DNA from 2 places in the Pseudomonas sp. 05T35 genome. Region 1 is predicted to be linked to the other one. Evidence: riboswitches for the same ligand, from Rfam matches in the RefSeq annotation. Region 1 holds a riboswitch; the other holds the start of a gene.
The links. A riboswitch is a leader RNA that binds a small molecule or an ion and turns the genes downstream of it on or off. The one in region 1 is predicted to bind manganese.
Positions count from the first base shown of each region.

Region 2: another riboswitch for manganese. It lies ahead of AC1DH9_RS17225 (sodium:calcium antiporter); the one in region 1 lies ahead of AC1DH9_RS18010 (TMEM165/GDT1 family protein).

Region 1 is NZ_JBFTLU010000233.1:917-6,495, reverse strand. Features, by position in the region: partial or broken gene AC1DH9_RS18030 (AMP-binding protein) at 1-311, opposite strand, end outside; gene AC1DH9_RS18025 (LysE family translocator) at 457-1,086, opposite strand; gene AC1DH9_RS18020 (2-hydroxyacid dehydrogenase) at 1,179-2,144, shown strand; gene AC1DH9_RS18015 (methyltransferase) at 2,178-3,176, shown strand; yybP-ykoY riboswitch at 3,216-3,339, shown strand; gene AC1DH9_RS18010 (TMEM165/GDT1 family protein) at 3,428-4,012, shown strand; gene AC1DH9_RS18005 (M48 family metallopeptidase) at 4,146-4,964, opposite strand; partial or broken gene AC1DH9_RS18000 (cache domain-containing protein) at 5,241-5,579, shown strand, end outside.
Region 2 is NZ_JBFTLU010000217.1:550-5,683, reverse strand. Features, by position in the region: gene AC1DH9_RS17230 (magnesium transporter) at 1-374, opposite strand, end outside; M-box (ykoK) riboswitch at 520-695, opposite strand; yybP-ykoY riboswitch at 1,069-1,229, shown strand; gene AC1DH9_RS17225 (sodium:calcium antiporter) at 1,263-2,255, shown strand; gene AC1DH9_RS17220 (LysR family transcriptional regulator) at 2,259-3,182, opposite strand; gene AC1DH9_RS17215 (ester cyclase) at 3,286-3,843, shown strand; gene AC1DH9_RS17210 (polysaccharide deacetylase family protein) at 3,857-4,894, shown strand; gene AC1DH9_RS17205 (cupin domain-containing protein) at 5,017-5,134, shown strand, end outside.

The sequences.
Region 1 (5,579 bases):
GGCGACAGGCGCACGTTAATGGTGTGGATCACCGCACCGATCATCGGGATGGCAAACATGCATTCGAGGTAGCGATGGCTGTCCCAATCCATCACGGCCACGGTATCCCCGGCCTTGACCCCGGCCGCCGTGAGCACGTTGGCCAGCCGCGCGACACGCTCGATGAGGGTCGGGTAGCTGTAGCGCAACTGGTCGCGGTAGACAATCTCGCGGGTTTTCTCGTAACGGCTGCCGGACATCAGTAGCCGCTTGATCAACAGCGGGTATTGATAAGCGCCTTCGGCTGGCGGAATAACGCGCGTCTCCAACATAAGCATCCCTTTATCTGACTACACGGTCGTGACTGAAAAGATAAGCACTTTAGTCAGCCGGAGCGCCAGCTAAATCAGCCAAAGGGATGATTTGCAGAGCCGTACAAATGCTGGCTTTGCGCCAGCATTTGTTTCCGAGAGTGGATCAATGCATCTCGGTCAGGGCCAGCTTCACGCCGATGGCGATCAGCACCACGCCCATCGTACGGTCGAACCAGTGGCCCATGCGGGCAAAACCGGCCCGTACGCGCTGCTGGCTGAACAGCATCGCCACCAGGCAGAACCAGATTGCGGTGGCCGCAGCCAGGTAAACGCCGTAACCGGCCTGAATCGCCAGCGGTGTGTGCGGGTTGATCACCACGGTAAACAGCGACAGGAAAAACAGCGTGGCTTTAGGGTTCAGGCCGTTGGTCACGAAACCTGAGGTAAATGCGCCGCGGGCGGTGCGCTCGCCGGCTTCCTTGTGCAGGTTTTCAGTGGCAGGTTTCGCAGGCTGCGCGCGCAGGGCCTTGAAGCCGATGTACAGCAAGTAGGCGGCCGCCAGCCATTTCAGCGCGTTGAACAGCATGATCGACTGCGAGACGATCAGGCCGATACCCAGCAACGAGTAGCCCACGTGCAGGAAAATCGCCGAGCCGACACCCAGCGCCGTCCAGGTCCCTGCGCGACGACCGTGGGTCACGGCCTCACGCACCACCACGGCAAAGTCCGGACCCGGGCTTGCGACGGCAAGCAGGTGAATCAGGGCGACGGTCAAAAACTCTGTCCAGTACATGGGGGGCTCCTTTAGGCCAAGCGTAACGACTTGTTTCATCTGGTAGGCTCGGCAGATTACGCCTTCAGACTCATGCGCAAAAGGTACAGTTAATGACGAACAATCGCCGCGCCGTATTCCTCGACCACAGTTCACTGGACCTCGGCGACCTGGACCTCAGTGGGTTGCAGCAGTGCTTCGATGACTTGCAACTGCGCTCGCTGACCACGCCTGACAACATCGTCGAACGGCTGAAAGGCGCCAGCGTGGCGATCAGCAATAAAGTCCTGCTGAACGCCGAAACCCTCAAGGCCTGCCCCGAACTGAAGCTGATCCTGATCGCCGCCACGGGCACCAACAATGTCGACCTGGCCGTCGCCCGCGCCCAAGGGATTACCGTGAGCAACTGCCAGGGTTACGGCACGCCGTCAGTGGCGCAGCACACGATCATGCTGTTGCTGAACCTCGCCACCCGCCTGAGCGACTATCAGAAAGCCGTCGCTGAAGGTCGCTGGCAGCAGGCCAAACAGTTCTGCCTGCTGGATTTCCCGATCGTCGAACTCGAAGGCAAAACCCTTGGCCTGCTCGGCCATGGTGAATTGGGTGGTGCCGTCGCGCGGCTGGCCGAAGCCTTTGGCATGCGCGTGTTGCTCGGCCAACTGCCTGGACGCCCGGCCCGTGCCGACCGTTTGCCGCTGGATGAACTGCTGCCGCAAATCGACGCGCTGACCCTGCACTGCCCACTCAACGAACATACCCGTAATTTCATCGGTGCCCGCGAACTGGCGCTGCTCAAACCCGGCGCCTTTGTGGTCAACACCGCACGCGGTGGGCTGATCGACGAACAAGCCTTGGCCGATGCGTTGCGCAACGGGCATCTGGGCGGCGCGGCGACCGACGTCTTGAGCGTCGAGCCACCCACCGCCGGCAATCCGCTGTTGGCTGCCGACATCCCGCGCTTGATCGTCACCCCGCACAACGCCTGGGGCAGCCGCGAGGCGCGGCAACGGATCGTCGGTCAACTGGCCGAAAACGCCCAAGGCTTCTTCAGCGGTACAGCGCGGCGGGTCGTCAGTTGATAAACTGCCGCACTTTTTTTCAAGGAGCAGAGTATGGATCCGCGCAGTGAAGTACTGCTTCGTCAGGCCGAATTGTTTCAAGGCGATTTGCTGTTGGCCGGTTTGCCCGCCGATGACTTGCTCGGCAAATTGCCCAACGCTCACGGCTGGTGCTGGCACGCAGGCGACCAGGCGGCGCTGGACGCACGCTTTGCCGAGCGCAGCCACTTTGGCGTGAATGCCCCGAGCCGAGAGTTTGAAACGGCGGTGGTGTTCCTGCCCAAATCCAAGGACCTGACCGACTACATCCTCAACGCCCTCGCCTCGCGCCTGGCCGGTCGTGAGCTGTACCTGGTGGGTGAAAAACGCAGCGGCATCGAAGGCGCGGCCAAACAGCTGAACCCCTTCGGCAAACCGCGCAAGCTCGACAGCGCACGCCACTGCCAGCTCTGGCAAGTCACTGTGGCTAATGCGCCGGAGGCCAAATCGCTGGAAAGCCTGGCACAGGAATACGAACTGCCGCTGGCTGAAGGCCCACTGAAAGTCATCAGCCTGCCGGGCGTGTTCAGTCACGGTCGACTGGATCGCGGCAGCGCGCTGCTGCTCGAACACCTCGACAAACTGCCAAGCGGTCACTTGCTCGACTTCGGTTGTGGTGCCGGCGTGTTGGGCGCGGCGGTGAAACGGCGTTATCCACACAACACCGTCACCCTGCTCGACGTTGATGCGTTCGCCGCCGCCAGCAGCCGCCTGACATTGGCGGCCAACGGTCTGGAGGCAGAGGTGCTGACCGGCGATGGCATCGACGCTGCGCCGATGGGTTTGAGCGCGATTCTGAGCAATCCGCCGTTTCATGTCGGGGTCCACACCGATTATCACGCCACGGAGAATCTGCTGCGAAAAGCAGCCAAGCATCTGAAAAACGGCGGCGAACTTCGCCTGGTGGCTAACAGCTTCCTGAAATATCAGCCGCTGATCGAGGAGCATCTCGGTGTGTGTGCGATCAAGGCCGAAGGGCAAGGTTTCCGGATCTACCGGGCCAAGCGCGGCTAGAAATTAGCGCTTGCCGAATGGATTTTGCCTAGGCAGAATCCGCTCCGTCCTAGGGGAGTAGTCTCCCACGAGCGCCATGCTCGTCCGGCATACGTCAACATACTTGGTCCTCAGACCATGGCGTATGCGACCCAAGCGTCCACTCAGATGGATCGCAGGGTTTGACAAGACCTATGACACGAACACCTTACCCGGGGCGGGGAGGCTGTACGTGTCATAGCCGTGTCGACCCGCCCCTTAGGAAAACCCTGATGCTGGATTCTCTGCTCGTTCCCACCGCTGTCGTTGCCTTGGCCGAAATCGGCGACAAGACGCAATTGCTCGCGCTCATTCTCGCCGCCCGCTTTCGCAAACCCTGGCCGATCATCGCCGGTATCGTCGCTGCAACCCTGGCCAACCACGCGGCTGCAGGTGCCGTCGGTGCCTGGTTCGGGAGTTTCTTCTCGGATGCGACGCTGCACTGGATCCTCGCCGCAAGCTTTACCGCGACCGCGCTGTGGACCCTGGTGCCGGACAAGATGGATGAGGACGAAGCCAGCACTGCGCGCAAATTCGGGCCGTTCCTGACCACGCTGATTGCGTTCTTCCTCGCTGAAATCGGTGACAAGACCCAGATCGCCACCGTGATGCTTGCCGCCCAGTACCCGGAGCTGTGGCTGGTGGTCATCGGCACCACGCTCGGCATGCTGATTGCCAACGTGCCAGTGGTGCTGGCGGGTAATTTTGCCGCAGACAAACTGCCCCTGACCCTGATCCGCCGCCTGGCAGCGTCGGCGTTCTTCATCCTGGCCATCGTCGCGGTGTACAAGGCGATGCAGAGTAGCGGGTGGATTTGACGTGGTAGGTCGGTAGACCGCGTCATCGTTTATCGCGAGCGGGCTCGCTCCCACATTGGTCCCGTGTACACCAGAGATCAAATGTGGGAGCGAGCCTGCTCGCGATGAGGCCATTACTGACGATATAAAACCATCAGGACTTCTTGGCCTGCAGGTAAAGCGGCATGACTTTCGGAATCGCTGCCTTTAGCGACTCAACCCGGCTGCTGGAGGACGGGTGAGTGCTCATGAACTCTGGTGGAGAACTTTCGGAAGCCTTGTTCATTTTGTCCCACAGGGTGATCGCCGCGTTCGGGTTGTAGCCGGCGCGGGCCGCCAGCTCCAGGCCGATCAGGTCAGCTTCGTTTTCATTGGCGCGGCTGTTGGGCAAGGTCATGCCGTAGTTGGCCACAGTGTCGGCCAATGCCAGGGTGTCCTGCCCCAACCCGAGCAAGGCACCGGCGCCCTGCTTGGCCATTTCGATGCCATAGGCCTTGGACATCGCTTCACGACCATGCTCACGCAAGGCGTGGGCGATTTCATGGCCCATGACCGCAGCGATTTCATCGTCGGTCAGCTTCAGGCTGTCGATCAGCCCGGTGTAGAAAATAATCTTGCCGCCAGGACCACAGTTGGCGTTGAGCTCATCACTCTTGATCAAGTTGACTTCCCACTGCCACTGCGCCGAATCCGGCCGGAAGACCGGTGCCTGCGCGATCAGCCGATTGGCAATCGCCTGGACCCGTTTGGCCTCGCTGCTGTTCTTGTCCAGCACACCCTTGTTGCTCGCCTCACCCACCGTCTTTTGGTAGGACTGGGCATACATCTGGTTGACCTCATCGCTCGACAGCATGCTGAACATGTACTGCTTGCGTTCCACACCCACCGCGCCGCCGTTGGTGGTGTTGACCGACTGGCAACCACTGAGCAGCAGACTTGCACCCAGCACACACAAAACCACTCTCTTGCTCATGAAAACACTCCCTGAAAACATGCCGCGTATCCTAGGCGGTGCATTGTATCGGCGCCAGATACAACAGACGTATAGCGCGGCATTTACCGATACATTTCCTTTCACCGTCGCCATAAATTCATAAAACATCGCTGCCCCGAAAGCACACGGGCCCGACACCTGTCTCTATGCGACCTGCACTGATCAAAAACAGCCATCGACAAAAAAACCGCTCATGGACCGCCACACGTGCGCCGATACAACCCGGCAGACGTCATTCCTGCGTCCGGAGCCCTTATGAAATTCAAGTCGATCCAGTTTTCCGTCGCCGCGCTTGCCGGTGCCATTGTGCTCAGCGTGGTGGCTGCGCTGGTGCTGTATGCACTGTTTTCCGGCGCACGGACCCAGGAAATGGTCCAGCAGCGGACCCAGGCGCAATTCGAGCAAGTCATCGAACAACGCCTGCGTGGACTGGCGCAAACCCAGGTCAGCCAGATCCAGCGCGAACTCGAAGCGCCCCTGCTGATCGCCGGTGGGCTGGTTCGGGTCAACGCCTTGATCGGCTCCCAGGATGCCGACGGCAAACCGGCGCTGACCCTCAGCCGCGAACAGTTGATCAGCCTGATCAAGGAAAAC
Region 2 (5,134 bases), on a different contig from region 1:
CGTTGAGCATCGTCGGTGCCTTCGTCCTGAATCAGCGTCGCGATTTCTTTTTCATACAGCACGCCCAATAGCCGGCCTTCGCTGACCACGGGAACGATGTCCACGCCTTTCTCGATCAGCTCGGGCGCGACATCGTGCCGGAGTTGATTCGGCGAAACCGAAAAGCGAATGGGCATCATCAGATCCCGAACGCAAAGGTCGGTGTTTTTCTCGGTGAGCAGTGTTTTCACCGACAGTTGGCCATGCAAAGCGCTGCGCGGGTCGGTGACAAAGATGTGGGCCGGAATATCATCGTCCGGCAGTTGCTTGAGCAGATGTTCCCTGGCCTGGTTGACCGTCATGTTGCCGGTCACGGTGATGAGCAGAGGGCTCATGTAAGACACCACCGTATCTTTGAGGCGGATGTCCTTGAAGGTGGAAGGGGTAGCGCTTGCCATTGACATTTGAGGTAGTCCCCATAGCTGTTTTGACCACAAACAGATCTCACACAGGGGCGTAAACCAGAGAAGAGAGTGCAGAAAGCGATCTCCACGTCTAGGTTTTGGCACTGTACAACGTATCCGGGCCACATTGGCCGGAAGTCACTTTGGGCTAAACCTTAATCCGATAGAGCCTGTCTTAACCTTGGGCGTCTCTCGACGTCGTCAGATCAGTGACCTGTGTTTGTACAGGAGCCTCGCCGAACGAGATACTGCAACATTAAATAAACCAGGACGGTACCGATCTGGAGTCGGGCAACGCCGGCGTGAGTTTGCAGTTGTTTAATTACCTCCTGAATAACAATTGCCATTAAAGGGTGTTTGATAACCCCCTGAAGGATCACTTCCTAAACAAGAATAAGAGGGATTGTTTTTGCTGTAACCCACTCAATGGATAATGTTCAGCGTTCATTCAGAAAGTGATAGTGAAGGTTTTTAAGACATAGTATGTTACAAATGTTTTTATCGAGCACTTAAAGTGCTGCCAGCTCTAGCTATATATGAATTTTCAGCAAAATAATGAGGTTCAGAGTTTGAAAACCCGCAACTAAGCCGTTGACGCATTAGTACCTGATCTTTAGGATCGCCGCTCCCTTGGGGAGTAGCCGCCTTCGTTTCCGGAAGGGGTCACGTCAACATACTTGGCTCGCAAGCCATGGCGTGACCGGTCATATGACTTGGCAAGACCATTGGTGAAGATACCTGTCTGTGGGTCGGACGCGGGTGTCTGAACCATTGGCTCTTGTGTCCGGCCCCTCAGGTTTCCTTATGCATTCAATGCCCATGACGTTTGCGTTGCTGTTGGGCTCCGCGGTTGTCATCTATCTGGCTTGTGAATACTTCGTTAATGGCATCGAGTGGGTCGGTCGCAAACTTGCGGTCGGGCAACAAGCCACGGGTTCCATTCTAGCGGCCTTTGGTACGGCATTACCGGAAAGTGTCATCACGTTTATTGCCGTTGTGTTTGGCGACACGCCAGAGCAGAAGTCCCTCGGCGTCGGTGCTGCACTTGGCGGACCTCTGGTCTTGGCGACGATCGCCTATGCGGTAGTCGGTGTAACACTCTTGCTGTGTCGTCAGCGCCTGGCGAATACCGAGGCCATCCGTCAGGACTTCAAGCGACTCAGCCGTGATCAAGGATGGTTCCTCGTAATCTTTGTGGCGAAGATCGCGCTCGGTCTTGTCGTGTTCGCCTACAAACCTTGGCTGGGTATTCTTTTCCTGGCGGCCTATGCAGCGTATTTCTGGAAGGAAATGCGCGGTGAGCAGGATGAAGAGGAGTATGAACTCGAGCCCCTGAAACTTGCGCCAGGCAAAGCGACTCCGTCGACCTCGGCGGCGGTGATTCAAACGCTTATTGCATTGGCGGTTATCTTTGCGGCCTCTCACTTCTTTGTCGGACAACTCGACGCTCTGGGCCCCATGCTGGGTATCCACCCTCAATTGCTGGCGCTGTTGCTCAGTCCGATTGCTACCGAACTGCCTGAAACGCTGAATGCGATCATTTGGGTTCGCCAGGGTAAACACCGACTGGCCTTGGCCAACATCAGTGGCGCCATGATGATTCAAGCCACAGTGCCCACTGCATTCGGGCTGTTCTTTACGCCTTGGGCGCTGGACACGTCGCTGGTTCTGGCGGCAATCATCACCCTGATAGGTGTGGGCATCATGTTCTTCGCTTTCCGAAAGGGCACCATCTCGCGCTGGCTATTGGCATCGATGGTGTTGCTGTACATCCTCTTTGCAGTTCTTTTGAAGGTTCTTGATCTGGCGTAGCTGTCAGCTCAAAAAGTCGTCCAGGTGGCTGGATTCTTCTGCAAAGCGCTCGACCAGAAAATCCAGAAGGGCACGTACGCGAGGCGCCATGTACCGGTTGCGTTGATACAGGGCATGTACCGGCGCCTCCGCAGTTCGCCACTCCGGCAACAGGATCTTCAAGCGTCCTGCTCGCAGGTCCGGGCCAATATCCCACAGCGATTTCATCGCAATGCCGTAACCGTGAACCGCCCATTCTCGGGCGACCGCGCCGTCATTCGTCTCGCGAGCGTTTGCAAGCGGGACCGTATAACTGTCGACTTTGCCATTGCGGGTGAAGCACCAGTCGTTCGCGGGCCCGGCAACAGAGTTGAGGACAATACAGTCGAAACACTCCAGATCCCGTGGGTGCTCGGGGACGCCATGCTTTGCAAGATACCGGGGCGATGCGCACAAAACGCGCCGGTTGGGTGCCAAGGGCCGGGCAATGAAGGAGCTGTCCGGCGGCACACCGAATCGGATGGCGAGATCGATATCGTCTTGCAGCAAATGCGACAGCGAATCCGACAGCACCAACGCGAACTTCACCTCGGGGTATTGGGTGTTGAACTGGTCAAGCCAGTTCTTCAGCACGTTGCGCCCGAAATCCGAGGTTGCGGAAATTCGCACCTTGCCCCCCACAATGCTTTTCCCGGCCTGTAGAAAGGCATGACCATCGTCGAGTGCCTGGAGCGCCTGCTGACAATAGGCCAAATACGCCTGCCCCTCATCCGTCAAGCGCAGGTGGCGTGTCGTGCGCTCGAACAGACGCGTATGCAACGCCGACTCGAGCTTGACGAGGCGCGCACTCGCGGCAGCGGGGGAGAGTCCGAGTTTGCGGCCAGCGGCCGACAAACCGCCCAGATTGGCTGCTTCGACAAACAGCCGGATGTCACCCAGGTAGTCCATGATATTTCGATATTTTTTGAAAGTTATTCAAATAGTACGCCAATTATCAAACTGACGAGACATACCCAGAATGGCGACATCAATCAACGTTTGGAGCATCCTGATGTCGCTTTTCCCTGTTGCACGCCTGACCCATGCACGTTGCTGGTTACTCTCTTCCCTGGTCGCCGTCGCGGTGAGCCCCGTCTTCGCCGCGACCGATCCGCTCGTCCAGCCCCGCACGGTGATCGTCGACCATAGTCTTGCGAAGGCGCAGGTCGACGCGCAGATCCTGGCCGCACGCCGTTATGGCACGTTCTGGACCACCGGCGACGAAGCGCTCGCCCGCGCCGCCCTGGCACCCGACTTCAAGGATTCGACACTGCCGCCAGGTCGCCCCCAAGGCATTACCGGACCGATCGCGGCATCGAAAACCATGCACGCGGCGATTCCTGATATCCAGTGCGAAGTGGAACAGATGATGGTGGTCGGCGACCGGGTCATCGCTCATTTGCGTTTCACCGGTCACTTTACCGGCCAGTTCAAGGGCGTCCAGGGCACAGGGCAGACGATCGACTTCATCGCGACGGACATCTACCGCGTCGTCGAGGGGCGTATCGCCGAGAACTGGCATCTCGAAGATAACCTGACCCTGCTGCAACAGCTCGGCATGGTGAAGTAAGGGGATCACGCTGATGGACATTGATCATGAATCCATTGCTGACGACTCCAGTACATTGGCACAAGTCAGTCGCCGGACATTTCTCAATCGCGCCGGAGCGGCAGCAGGTGTGCTTGCTGCAAGTGCGGTGCTCCCTGCCGTCGCAGTCGCGCAAGCCGAGGCATCCACGCCAAAGCTCACGGCTGCACCACGCCATGGTCAGTTCTGGCCGGACGGTATTCGGCTGGTCGTTTCCATTTCCATGCAATTCGAGGCGGGCGGACAGCCGTCCAAGGGGACGGACAGTCCTTTTCCCAAGGTAGATTTTCCGCCAGATATTCCAGCGGATCCTGCAGCCAACACATGGTTTGCCTATGGCTATCGCGAGGGCATCCCGCGCATGCTCGATCTGTGGGATCGCCACCAGGTCAAGGTGACTTCGCACATGATCGGCGAGGCCGCTCAGCGGCATCCAGAACTGGCAAAGGAAATCGTTGCGCGCGGCCATGAAGCAGCCGGACACGGCCCTCGCTGGAGTTCCCAGTATGCGATGAGCCGCGAGGAAGAGCAGCAGTTCCTCGTTCAGGCAGCCAGCATGGTCGAAGCCGTCACGGGGCAGCGGCCAATTGGCTACAACTGCAACTGGCTGCGGCGGGGTCCAAACACACTGTCGCTGCTGCAAGAGTTGGGCTACGTCTACCACATCGACGATCTGAGTCGTGATGAGCCGTTCATCGAACAGGTCAATGGCAAGGATTTCGTCGTGGTGCCGTACACGCTGCGCAACAACGACATCCTGCTGATCGAGGGCCGCAACTATTCACCGAGCCGGTTCCTGGAACAGATCAAGTTGGATTTCGATCAACTCTACGAAGAGGCCGGCACACGCCGCCGCATGATGTCGGTCAGCGCGCATGACCGCATCAGCGGCTCGCCACAGATGGTGAGGGTCTGGGACGAATTTCTACGTTACGCCAAAAGCCGTCCGGGGGTCGCGTTCATGCGTAAGGATGAGATTGCACGCTACGTCCTCAGCAGTCCGCTGACTCTGCGCGAAGCCGAAACACTATAAAAGTGTGCATCTGGTCGAAGCCGAGACCGTTATAGGGCCCCGTAGCGTTACGATAGTGTCCCGGTTAGCCTTTCAGGGTGTCTACTTACAGTCAGCCCTGTCTGTACAGAGAGGAGAACACGATGAGCAACGAACAAGTTGCACCTGAAACGAAAGGTGTTGCGGTGAAGTTACTTGCCACCGTTGACCTTGGCCCAGAGATCGAGGGTATGGCAGGGCGTCAGCTTCGAATGCGTATGG